Regions from separate parts of the Noviherbaspirillum sp. L7-7A genome, predicted to be linked through region 1. Evidence: predicted binding sites of a transcription regulator. Region 1 holds the regulator's gene; each other region holds the start of a gene.

Region 1 (3,102 bases):
GTTATGGCGCGCGCCAGGTGGTGCGCGACGTCTCCCTGCATGTCGAAAGCGGCCAGGTGGTGGGACTGCTCGGCCCGAATGGCGCCGGCAAGACCACGTCGTTCTACATGATCGTCGGCCTGGTGCCCTCCGACGCCGGCACCATCGACGTGGACGGCGTCGACATCTCGCGCCTGCCTATCCACCGCCGCGCTGTGCTGGGCCTGTCCTACCTGCCGCAGGAAGCCTCGGTATTTCGCAAGCTCACCGTCGAGGAAAACATCCGCGCGGTGCTGGAGCTGCAGCGCTACGAGGGCAAGCCGCTGTCGAAGGAGCAGATCGCGAACCGGCTCAATGCCCTGCTCTCCGAACTGCAGATCGAAAAGCTGCGTGACAACCAGGCGATGTCGCTGTCCGGCGGTGAACGCAGGCGTGTAGAAATCGCGCGCGCCCTGGCCACCAGCCCGCGCTTCATCCTTCTGGACGAGCCCTTTGCCGGCGTCGATCCGATCGCCGTCATCGAAATCCAGCGCATCGTGCGTTTCCTCAAGGAGCGCAATATCGGCGTGCTTATAACGGACCACAATGTCCGCGAGACGCTGGGCATTTGCGACCATGCCTACATCATCAATCAGGGCGTGGTGCTGGCCAGCGGCCGCCCGGACGACATCATTGCCGACGAGTCGGTGCGCCGCGTCTATCTCGGCGAGCACTTCCGGATGTAAGAAAAGGCACAAATGAAACAGACACTTCAACTCCGCGTATCCCAGCATCTTGCGCTGACGCCGCAACTGCAGCAGTCGATCCGGCTGCTGCAGCTCTCAACGCTGGAACTGCATCAGGAACTGGAACAGATCCTGTCGGAGAATCCGCTGCTTGAACGTCTGGATGATCCGCTTGACCATTCGATCAGGCTGCTGGCCGACGGCTCCGTCAGCAGCGCACCCACCTCCACGCCAAGCAGCGACGCACCCGCTTCCGATGCCGCCCCTTCCGCGGAAGGCGAAGGCGGCTTCGAGGCCGGCGAAGGCGGCGGCGAAAGCAGCGATAGCGGCGCCGATGCCGACTGGAGTTTCGACGACGTTGCGCGGACGTCCAAGGCGCCGGAAGACGACGACGCCCGTCCCCAGATGGAAGCGCATGAGCTGACCCTGCGCGAGCATCTGCTGGAACAGATGCGCGTGACCGTCCAGAATCCGCGCGACCGCGCACTGGTTGAACTGGTCATCGATGCGCTGGATGACAACGGTTATCTGACCGAGCCGCTGGAGGAGATCCACGCGCGACTGCCGGAGGAACTGGAAGTCGAGATCGAGGAGCTGTCGATGGCGCTGAAGCTCTTGCAAAGCTTCGACCCGCCCGGCGTCGGCGCGCGCGACGCGTCGGAATGCCTGGCGCTGCAGATCAGGCGCATGCCCCGCGTTCCCATGGTGACGCGCCGCACCGCGCTGCAGATCGTCGAGAAGCACTTGCAGCTGTTTGCCCAGCGCGACTTCAACAAGTTGAAAAAATCCCTGGACTGCGACGAGGAGGACCTGCGCGAGGCCCAGGTAGTGATCCGGCAATGCAATCCGCATCCTGGGGCCATGTTCGCCAGCGACGCATCCGACTATGTCGTGCCCGACGTGATCGTCAAGCGCGGCAAGAACGGCTGGCAGGTGACACTGAATCACGAGGTGATGCCGCGCCTGCGCGTCAATGCGCTGTATGCCAACATCCTCAAGCAGAGCAAGGGCGAAGGCTCGATGAGTTCACAGCTGCAGGAAGCGAAATGGCTGATCAAGAACATGCGCCAGCGTTTCGATACCATCCTGCGCGTGGCCCAGGCGATTGTGGACCGCCAGCGCAATTTTTTCTCTCATGGCGCCGTGGCAATGCGACCTCTTGTGTTACGAGAAATAGCTGATACACTGGGTTTACACGAAAGCACCATCTCGCGTGTGACAACACAGAAATACATGCTCACGCCGCATGGCATGTTCGAGTTGAAGTACTTCTTTGGCAGCCATGTTGCAACCGATGCAGGCGGCGAAGCCTCATCGACTGCAATCCGGGCGTTGATCAAACAACTCATAGGAGCCGAAGACCCGAAGAATCCATTTTCCGATAGTCGCATCGCAGAAATGCTGGCGGAACAGGGTATGGTCGTGGCACGCCGTACCGTCGCAAAATATCGGGAAGCCCTGAAGATCCCTCCAGTCAACCTGCGCAAGTCCTTGTAGTTTTTTGCAGCATGTAACTCGCTGACATGTTTCATCTTCAGTGAAACCTCTGCCGGCCTTTCACAGGAGCGTAGTATGAATCTCACCATCAGTGGACATCATCTCGAAGTGACTCCCGCAATTCGTGAATACGTGCAAGGCAAGCTTGAGCGGATCAAGCGCCATTTCGACCATGTCATTGATATAGCGGTCATCTTGGCCGTTGATAATCTCCCTGAGAAAGAAAGGCGCCAGCGCGCCGAGATCACCCTGAGGCTACGGGGCAAGGATGTGCATGTGGCCAGCATTGCGCAGGACCTGTACGCCGCCATTGATACGCTGATCGACAAGCTCGATCGCCAGGTCTTGAAATACAAGACCAGGATCCAGGACCATCAGCATGCCGGCATCAAGCGCATGATCGAGGAAGATAGTGACGGCACCGCGGCGGCACCGGCTGCCTGAGCCACACAGCGCATTCCCGTAAAATGCATGAACGCAGGGCGCTCCAAGCGCCTTGCATAAAAAACCACAGTTCGAAAATACTGTTTATACATACAGTACTTGTGATACATTAACGCCATGTTCAACGTTTCTGCCCTGGAGAAGACGTCATGGCGCAATTCAATACTACCGCAAGCAATCCCCTTTACCTCGATCAGGCACCAGCCGGCTTCATGCTGCGCGTAGGCCGCCGAGAAATGCGGATCCGCCGCGAAGTGCGGAAAAATCAATACAGCGTCAATCCCATCATTGATTGCCGCCCTGGCGATGATCCCGGCCACCTGCAAATGCTGCTGTTCAATCGCTGGACTGTGGTTCTGGCCAAGGCAAGCGCAGCACATTAAATTTCTGCAGACCGGTATCCGCACGCTCGGAGGCCGGTTCACATCAGGCTGCGTTTCCTGAATGTTGCTAAACT
Region 2 (3,102 bases), 3.7 Mb from region 1:
GCGGAATCACCGAGTAGGTGCCGTCCTTCTGGATGTTGGCATGCGAGCGCTCGTTGATGAAGCGCGACTGCGGGTCGTCGATGGCTTCGTGCGGCCAGGTCGAGATCAGGTAGTAATTGATTGCGGGTCGGCAGCTGGCGCAGCCGTTGGGCGTGCGCCATTCCATGAAGCGCATTACGTCGGCCACGGTCAGCAGCTTGTTCTGGCGGATCGCGTCGCGCGCTTCCTGGTGGGTGTGGTCGGTGCAGCCGCACATCGGCTTGGCCTTGGTGGCAGCCGAGTAGTCGCCGCCGGCGGTAAACATGATGATCTGCTCCACCAGGCCGGTGCAGGAGCCGCAGGAGGCCGAGGCCTTGGTGTGCTTGCGCACGTCTTCCAATGTAAACAAGCCCTTTTCCTTGATGGCGCTGACGATGGCGCCCTTGCACACGCCATTGCAGCCGCAGACTTCGGCGCTGTCGGGCATGGCGGCTGCCATGGTAAAGCCTTCATGGCCGGTGTCGCCGGGGCGGCCGGTGTTGGCTTCCCCGAACATCAGGCTGTCGCGGATCTCGCCGATATCCTTGCCTTCGCGCAGCAGCCTGAAATACCAGCTGCCATCGACCGTATCGCCATACAGGCAGGCGCCGACCAGCTTGTCATCCTTGATCACCAGCTTCTTGTAGACGCCGCCAAGCGGGTCGGACAGCACGATTTCCTCGGTGCCCTCGCCGCCCATGAACTCGCCGGCCGAGAACAGGTCGATGCCGGTGACCTTGAGCTTGGTGGACGTGACCGAGCCCTGGTAGCGGCCGATGCCGAAGCTGGCCAGGTGATTGGCCGCGACCTTGGCCATCTCGAACAGCGGCGCCACCAGGCCATAGGCGGTGCCGCGATGGTTGACGCATTCGCCCACCGCGTAGATGCGCGGGTCGTAGGTCTGCATGGTGTCGTTGACCACGATGCCGCGGTTGCAGTGAATGCCGCTGGCTTCGGCCAGCGCGGTGTTGGGACGGATGCCCACGGCCATTACCACCAGCTGCGCCGGCACTTCCAGGCCGTCCGTGAAGCGGATCGCCTGCACATGCCCGTTGTCGTCGCCCACCAGTTCCTGGGTGTTCTTTGCCAGCAGGAACTTCAGGCCGCGGTCTTCCAGCGACTTCTGCAGCATCTTGCCGGCGACCGGATCGAGCTGGCGTTCCATCAGCCAGCCGGGCAGGTGCACCACCGTCACATCCATGCCGCGCAGCTTCAGGCCATTCGCCGCTTCCAGGCCCAGCAGGCCGCCGCCGATCACCACCGCATGGCTATGCTTCTCGGCCGCCGCGATCATTGCATTGGTGTCGTGGATGTCGCGATAGGAAATCACACCTGCCAGGTCGCGCCCCGGCACCGGCAGCATGAAAGGCGTGGAGCCGGTGGCCAGCAGCAGCCGGTCGTATTCGGCCACCGTGCCATCCTCGGCCACCACCATGCGGCGGGCGCGGTCTATCCTGGTGATCTTCTTGCCAAGATGCAGGGTGATGTTGTTCTGCGCATACCAGTCGACATCGTTGAGCATGATGTCCTGTATGGTCTGCTCGCCGGCCAGCACCGGCGAGAGCAGGATGCGGTTGTAGTTGGCATAAGGCTCGGCGCCGAATACCGTGATGTCGTAGATGTCTGGCGCGATCTTGAGCAGTTCTTCCAGAGTGCGCACGCCTGCCATGCCATTGCCGACCATGACCAATTTCAGCTTCTTCATTAAAGCCCTTTCCTGTCCATGGCTTCTCCATTAAAGCCATTTCAGCATCTGATGGCGCTTGCAGGATGCAAGACCAGTGCCAGCCAGGCAGGCGCCACAATTCACCGCAATAGCCCATAAACCGCACCGCAGGCGTGCACAGGCCTGAGTTTGATGGTGCATCGCACACCGAGGCGGCACCGGCGTTTCATAGACAAAAGCGGATGCACGAAAATCGACTGGCATATCCCTTGCATGGTGCAGCCCGCCTTTTAACGCCGATTGGACGCATCATGCAAAAAACCTCATTCTGGAAAGCCGGGCATACCCCAACCCTGCTGGCCGCCTTCTTCTACTTCGATCTCAGCTTCATGGTGTGGGTAATCCTCGGCCCGCTGGCCGTGCAGATATCGAAGGATCTCGGCCTGACCGCGGCGCAAAAGGGCCTGATGGTTGCCACGCCGCTGCTGGCAGGCGCTTTGCTGCGCATCGTGATGGGCGTGCTGGTCGACCATCTGAAACCCAAGAAGGCCGGACTGATCGGCCAGCTGGTGGTGCTGGCCGGCCTGACCTGGGCCTGGCTGGGCAAGCTCGACAGCTACCACAGCATGCTGACCCTGGGCATCCTGCTCGGCATGGCCGGCGCCGCCTTCGCGGTGGCGCTGCCGCTGGCGTCGCGCTGGTATCCGCCCGAGCACCAGGGCACGGCGCTGGGCATTGCCGGCGCCGGCAATTCAGGCACCGCTTTCGCCGCCCTGTTCGCGCCGGCGCTGGCCATGGCCTTCGGCTGGCAGAATGTGTTCGGCCTGTGCCTGATCCCATTGGGCGTGGCGCTGGCGGTCTACCTGATCTTTGCCAAGGATGCGCCGTCTGCACCGCCGCCGAAGTCGCTGGTGGAATACCTGCATGTGCTGAAGGACAAGGACGCCTGGTGGTTCATGTTCTTCTACGGCGTCACCTTCGGCGGCTTTTCCGGGCTGGCCTCGTCGCTGGCCATCTACTTCAACGGCCAGTACGGCCTGTCGCCGGTGACGGCCGGCTACTTCACCGCCGCCTGCGTCTTCGCCGGCTCGCTGGTGCGGCCCCTGGGCGGACGCATGGCCGACCGCATCGGCGGCATCAAGACCCTGTCCATCATGTACCTGCTGGCCGCGCTGTTCCTGTTCATCGCCAGCTTCGGCCTGCCCTCGGCGGCGATGGCCGTGGTGGTGTTCGTGCTGGCGATGCTGGCGCTGGGCACCGGCAACGGCGCGGTGTTCCAATTGGTGCCGCAGCGCTTTCGCAAGGAGATCGGCGTGATGACGGGACTGGTCGGCATGGCCGGCGGCGTCGGCGGCTTCTATCTTGCCTCCAGCCTGGGCTTTTCCAAGCAGATGACCGGCAGCTATCAGCTGGGCCTG
Region 3 (3,102 bases), 2.3 Mb from region 1:
CTTCCCCGGCACTGGGCCGGCCTGCAGGGCGAGGAACTGGCAACGGCCACCGGCGTGCCGGATGCGGTGTTCTGCCATAACAATCTCTTCATCGCCGCCTGCAAGTCCTGGGATGGCGTTCTCACCATGGCGCGTCAGGCGCTTGATGCCTGACGCTTGATCTTCATCGCCGACAAGCGGAAAGGAAGCTGATGGATAAGGTAAAGGCTGTTTTGACCGGGCACAGCCGTGGCCTCGGGGCGGCGATTGCGGCAGAACTGGCGGCGCAAGGCATCTCCACTCTGGCACTGTCCCGCAACAAGGGACCGGCAGCCCAGGGTCTTGACCAGGTGGAACTGGATCTGTCCGACACGGCGGCCCTGGCCGCGTGGCTGGCCGGCGACCGGCTCGCAAGCTTCGCGGCAGGTGCCGGGACGGTTTTGCTGATCAACAATGCCGGCATGTTGCAGCCGGTCGGGCCGATCGCAGCGCAGGCTCCTGACGAGGTGGCGCGTGCCATTTCGCTCAATGTCGCTGCGCCGCTGATGCTGGCCGCCGCAGTGGCTGCATTGCCGGCCGCGGAACGTCGGGTGCTGCATGTGTCGAGCGGCGCAGGACGCAATGGCTATCCGGGCTGGGCAGTCTATTGCGCTGGAAAGGCCGCTCTGGACAACCACGCCCGCGCGGCTGCACTGGACGTGGCACCGGGGCTGCGTATCTGCAGCCTGGCTCCCGGCGTGATCGATACCGACATGCAGGCGCAGATCAGGGCCAGCGACCTCGCCAGTTTCCCATTGCGCGAGCGTTTCGAGGCATTGAAGCGGGAAGGCCAGCTGGACTCGCCAGCCGATTGCGCCCGCAAGCTGCTGCGCTTCCTGCTGAGTGACGATTTCGGCAAGCAGCCAGTGGCCGACCTGCGCGACGTCTGACCTTGAACTTCTGAAGTCTGTCGACGCTGCCACTATAAAAAATGCCTGCTTTTCAAGCAGGCATTTTTCTTCCAGCCCGGCGGGAAAGCGGGAATCAGGCCTTGCGGGCCTTGCGACGCGCCAGACCGAAGCCCAGGAAGCCCAGGCCGAGCAGTGCAACCGTAGCCGGTTCCGGAACCTGGCTGCCGCCGCCGCCGAAGATCACATCCAGCGAGCCGTTGATGCGCTGCGTGCCGGTAGCCGAGAAATTGTTCAACTGGCCCGACTGGAACGAGATGTTATAGAAGGGGTTAGGGCTGGTGAAGTACTGGCTGCCGGCCGTAGTCAGGTTCAGCGAGGACGATGCGCCGAAGCTGCCGCAGTTGATGCCATTGCTGGCGCCGCAGGTCGACAGCGTCGGATCCAGCGTGCCCTGCCCGGACGTCGGCGTGCCGGTGGCGATCAGGTAGTCGTCGCCGCCGTTGGTCACGCCAAAGGCGCTGGTGCCGGTGCCTGGCGCGCCAAAGCGGCTGTCCGAATTCGGATCGATGAAGATGCGCAGCGAGCCGCCAGGTGCGAAATTGAAGGTCGATCCGGTGCCGGTGCTGGGCTGGACAGTACCGTTACCCTGGAACAATGCATACATGCCGTACTGGTTGGGGCTTACGGCACCGAGTTGGGAGGCCACCGGCGTGCCGCCATTGTTGCCAACGAACTGGCCGGCATTCCACAACAGGGAGACCTGGAAGGCGTTACCCGAGAAAGTGATGACTTCATCGTAGTTGCCGGTGATCTTGTCTGCCGTGATGGTGTTGGCCAATGCACCTGCAACCGCGCTTTCGGTGACCTGAAAATCAGGGAAGGACTGTGCCGAAGCCAGGCCGGCGCTCAGTGCCAGTGCGCTTGCCAGCAGGATGCTTTTTGTTGCTTGTTTCATGTTTTCTCCGATCAATTGTTACATGGGCGACTTGTCGTCTTCCCGCGTAACAAGCAAGATAGGGGCCAAACGTGAACTTCCTGAAAAAACAATCGTTTACAAATCACTGTCGAATTTCCCGACGGAGAATGTAAAGTAAACCGGCATTGTTTCAGTAAGGCATTGAATTTCAATGGAAAGGGGGTTTATCAGCTGCCAATCACCTGAAATAGTCGCCTGCACTCAATTGTTTCTTCGTCACAGCCATATGTAAAAAGGAAATTGTCGAAAAAATTTACACATAAAGCCTAGTGGAGTCGTGAATCCTTTAACAATTTCTTGAGTGACTAGATATTCGTGGTTTCAGTTTCGAAAATTCCAGTATGCAAAGCGTGAGCGCTGGTCCATTTGCTGGAGCCACATGGTGACAACTTGCTTGTCCGGCGGGGAGCGCAATAGGGTGGGGGAAAGCGCGCAGCCCCGGAAGGCGGGTTTGCGCAAGAAAAGAAGGTCAGCAATGGCGCAGCACGTGCATGCTGCGCCTTGATACGGCGAGATGTACCGCGGAAGTGCGCCCGTCTAGCCGAGGATGACCCAGGCTGCAATCAGGATAATCAGCAGCGCCCGCACGATGTAATACACGGTGCGGTTCCAGGCCTTGAAGCGGCGGCGGTAGCGGCCTGCATGCCAGAAGACGCGGAACACCTTGTTGATGCCGCCGGTCTGGTCGCCTGTTTCATTGGGCGAACTGGCAGCGGTCATGATCGTGCGCCCCAGCCATTTGTTGATTTTCTGTGCCCAGCGGTAGCGCATCGGCCGCTCGATATCGCAGAAGAGGATGATGCGGTTGACGTCGCTGGAATTCTTGGCCCAGTGCAGAAAGGTTTCGTCGAAGATCACTGCCTCGCCGTCGCGCCAGCTATAGCGCTGGCCATCGACATCGATGAAACAGCGGTCGGTATTCGGCGTCACCAGGCCCAGGTGATAACGCAGGGAGCCGGCGAAGGGGTCGCGGTGGCTGTTGAGCTTGGCGCCTGGCGGCAGTTCGGCAAACATTGCGGCCTTGACCGAGGGTATCTGGCGCAGCAGGGCTACCGTCTTCGGGCACAGGGCTTCGGCAGATGGGTGGCTGGCGTCGTACCACTTCAGATAGAAACGCTTCCAGCCCGTCTTGAAGAAGGAATTGAAGCCGGCGTCGTCATTCTTTTCCGCTGCCCGGATCTTTTGCATGGCGATCAGGTTCAGCGCTTCGCCACGAATCATCTCCCAGTTTTCCTGGAGCGGCTTCAGGTCGGGGAA
Region 4 (3,102 bases), 890 kb from region 1:
GGCGGCCCAGTCGGGATTGCCGCCGCCGGTGACGGCGCCTTCGATGTCGATCAGGTCCTTGACCGCCATCGCCATGCCATCCAGCGCGCCGGCCGCGCTGGGCAGGGCGGTGCAGCGCGCGCCCGGCAGGAAGGCGCCGAACAGGTCGGGCGGCGCGGGCATCATGCCGGCCGCGCCGTTTCCAGCGCGCTCAGGAGCCGCGTGCTGTCGGTGGTGAAGCCGAAGCATTTCTTCACGTTCCATACCGCCGCCTCGGCGCAGAAGCCGGGCGAGGTGGTGGCGCAGCAGTCTTCCACCAGCAGGCAGCCATAGCCGAGGAAGTTGGCGTCGGTCAGGGTGTGCAGCACGCACTGGTCGATGTTGACCCCGGCGAACAGGATGGTGCGTATGCCCAAGTTGCGCAGGATGCTGTCGAGCGGCGTGTCCCAGAAGCCGCTGATGCGGTACTTGTCGACCATGATGTCGCCGGGCTCGGGCTTGAGTTCATCCACCACGGCCGCGGCCCACGAGTCCTTCTGCAGCACCGGCGCGGCATTGCTGCGCAAGGGGTCGCCCAGGCCGGTGCCCGTGCCCGACGGCTTGTACAGATGGATCTGGTTGGGCGGCATGTTGGCCAGGTCGGGCCGGTTGCCCCAGTTGACCCAGATCACCGGCACGCTGGCCTTGCGCAATGCCGGCAGCAATCCCTGCAATGGTGCAATCGGCGCACGGTTCGGGGTCGGGTCGCCGCCAATCTCGTGCACCCAGCCATTCGTGGTGCAGAAATCATTCTGCATGTCGACCACGATGATGGCTGTCTGGCGCAGGTTCACCAGCACCGACTGCGGCTGGCAGGCGATGCGGGCCAGCACCGGATGCGGCGGCGGCACCGCCATGTCGATCTCTTCGGCGCTGGCGCGCCATGCGGTATTGGGGCTGTGGCCCAGCATGCCGTCGGCTGGGCGGGCAAGTGGCGGTGGGGCTTTCTGCATGGTTTCTCCTGAGGGCATTGCCGGCAGTGGCATCGAACTTGCTATGGATGAGTCAGGCCCTGTAAGCCAGGGCAAGTCGACTTTCCCAATGCAAAAGGAGTGCCAGTCATGCGTTGCAAAACCTCATCACGCCGTCGCCTGTTGTTGTCCGTGTCCGTGCTGGCGATTGCCGCTGCGTTCGGCCCGGCCCAGGCCGCCGACCCGGTCAAGGTCGGCGTGCTGATCCCCGGCTCGAAGTCCGACAAGGGCTGGATGGAATCGGGCTATAGCGGCCTGGCCCAGTCCGAGAAGGAGTTCGGCAGCAAGATCAAGGTGCAGATGATCGAGAACATCAACTATGCCGACATGGAGCAGGCGCTGACCAACCTGGCCGGCAAGAACGACCTGGTGATCGGCGTCGGCGGCCAGACCCAGGCGGCGGTGCTGAAGGTGGCCAAGCGCTTCCCGAAGAAGAAGTTTTCCATCGTCGGCGGCAACCAGGGCGAATCCGCGCCCAATGTCGCCGGCTATGACGTCAAGCAGGCGCAGATCGCCTATGTGGCCGGCGCGGCCGCGGCCATGCTGTCGAAGAACGGCGCGGTCAGCTATGTCGGCGGCATGGAGATTCCTTCCATCGTCAATGCCGGCAAGGAGTTCGGCAACGGCGCGCGCGCGATCAATCCGCAGATCAAGTACGTGGAAAACTACACCGGCGACTTCGACAACGTCTCCAAGTCCAAGGAAGCCACGCTGGCCGCGATCGCCCAGGGCGCCGACGTGCACTATCACATCCTCAACCTCGGCCTGCGCGGCATGGAGCAGGCGGCCAAGGAAAAGGGCACCCACATCATCGGCAGCTATACCGACCGCTGCGGCAGCGACCCGCTGTACGTGGCCTACAGCATCACCGGCGTGGGCTACCAGGTGCATTACGCGATCTCGCAGGCCGTGTCCGGCGAATGGAAGCCGGGCTACAAGCCGTTCGGCCTGGCCATGGGCGCCGATGCCTCCGACATGAAGATCTGCGGCGCCACGGCCGAGCAGAAGGCCAGGCTGGAGCAGATCAAGAAGGACATCATGGACGGCAAGATCAAGGTGCTGGAAGGCTGACGCAATGCACGCCGCCTTCGCACCCGCCGCCGCTGCTGTGGCTCCCTCCGCCGTGGAAGCGGGCTGGCTGCGGCTGGACAATGTAGGCAAGCGCTTCGGCGCGATGGCCGCGCTGGACGGGGTCAGCCTGGACATCCGCGCCGGCGAGATCCATTGCCTGCTGGGCGAGAACGGCGCCGGCAAGTCCACGCTATGCAACCTGGTGTTCGGCGTGCATGCGCCCGACAGCGGTGCGATGCTGCTGGACGGCGCGCCCTACCGGCCGCGCGGCCCGGCCGATGCGCTGGCGCGCGGCATCGCAATGGTGCACCAGCACTTCAGCCTGGTGGAAGACGCCAGCGTGGCCGACAACCTGCTCCTGGGCCAGAGCCGCGGCCTCCTGAAGCGCCGTGAAGCCGGCGCCCGCATCCGTGCGCTGGCCTCGCAGTACGGCCTTGAACTGGACCCGGATGCGCTGATATCCGACCTCTCGGTGGGCGAGCGGCAGCGGGTGGAAATCATCAAGTGCCTGATGCGCGAGCCGCGCCTGCTGGTGCTGGACGAACCGACCGCGGTGCTTCTGCCCGACGAGATCGCCGCGCTGCTGAAGGTGTGCCGCAAGGTCGCCGACAGCGGTTGCGGCGTGGTGCTTGTGACCCACAAGCTGGCCGAGATCCGCCAGGTGGCCGACCGCGTCACGGTGCTGCGCGGCGGCCGCACGGTGGCATCGTCGACGACGCCGGCCAATGACATCGACCGCCTGGTAACGGCCATGATCGCGCGCGACGCGGGTGCGCCGGCCACGCCCGCGATGCGCATCGCGCCGCGCCAGCCGGCTTCCAGCGATGTGCGCGACGAAGTGCTGCAGGTCGACGGCCTGACGGTGAAGGATGCGCATGGCGCGCTGCGGCTGGACAATGTCACGCTGATCGTCAACCGCCATGAGATCGTCGGCATTGCCGGCGTCGAGGGCAATGGCCAGAGCGAGCTGGCGGCGGCGCTGTCGGGCATGATCAAGCCGGCCGCCGGCCGCTTCTTCGTCAACGGCAGGCATCTCACGGGC

What was found. The regulator sigma-54, encoded in region 1, starts transcription at its own class of promoters, with help from an activator protein. The targets are predictions, from matches to a motif close to TGGCANGNAANCTGCTTT.
Region 2: the regulator sigma-54 is predicted to act here: its motif matches at 1,943-1,960, upstream of KTQ42_RS00260 (nitrate/nitrite transporter).
Region 3: the regulator sigma-54 is predicted to act here: its motif matches at 1,875-1,892, upstream of pepA (flocculation-associated PEP-CTERM protein PepA).
Region 4: the regulator sigma-54 is predicted to act here: its motif matches at 999-1,016, upstream of KTQ42_RS13070 (BMP family protein).

Annotation. Positions count from the first base shown of each region.
Region 1 covers NZ_JAHQRJ010000001.1:3,746,837-3,749,938, reverse strand. The annotation lists gene lptB (LPS export ABC transporter ATP-binding protein) at 1-704, shown strand, start outside; gene KTQ42_RS17105 (RNA polymerase factor sigma-54) at 717-2,201, shown strand; gene raiA (ribosome-associated translation inhibitor RaiA) at 2,277-2,645, shown strand; gene KTQ42_RS17095 (hypothetical protein) at 2,795-3,028, shown strand.
Region 2 covers NZ_JAHQRJ010000001.1:47,871-50,972, reverse strand. The annotation lists gene nirB (nitrite reductase large subunit NirB) at 1-1,723, opposite strand, end outside; gene KTQ42_RS00260 (nitrate/nitrite transporter) at 1,996-3,102, shown strand, end outside.
Region 3 covers NZ_JAHQRJ010000001.1:1,424,386-1,427,487, reverse strand. The annotation lists gene KTQ42_RS06400 (MYG1 family protein) at 1-153, shown strand, start outside; gene KTQ42_RS06395 (SDR family oxidoreductase) at 192-908, shown strand; gene pepA (flocculation-associated PEP-CTERM protein PepA) at 1,003-1,824, opposite strand; gene lpxO (lipid A hydroxylase LpxO) at 2,383-3,102, opposite strand, start outside.
Region 4 covers NZ_JAHQRJ010000001.1:2,855,866-2,858,967, reverse strand. The annotation lists gene KTQ42_RS13080 (amidase) at 1-165, opposite strand, end outside; gene KTQ42_RS13075 (cysteine hydrolase) at 162-971, opposite strand; gene KTQ42_RS13070 (BMP family protein) at 1,080-2,060, shown strand; gene KTQ42_RS13065 (ABC transporter ATP-binding protein) at 2,164-3,102, shown strand, end outside.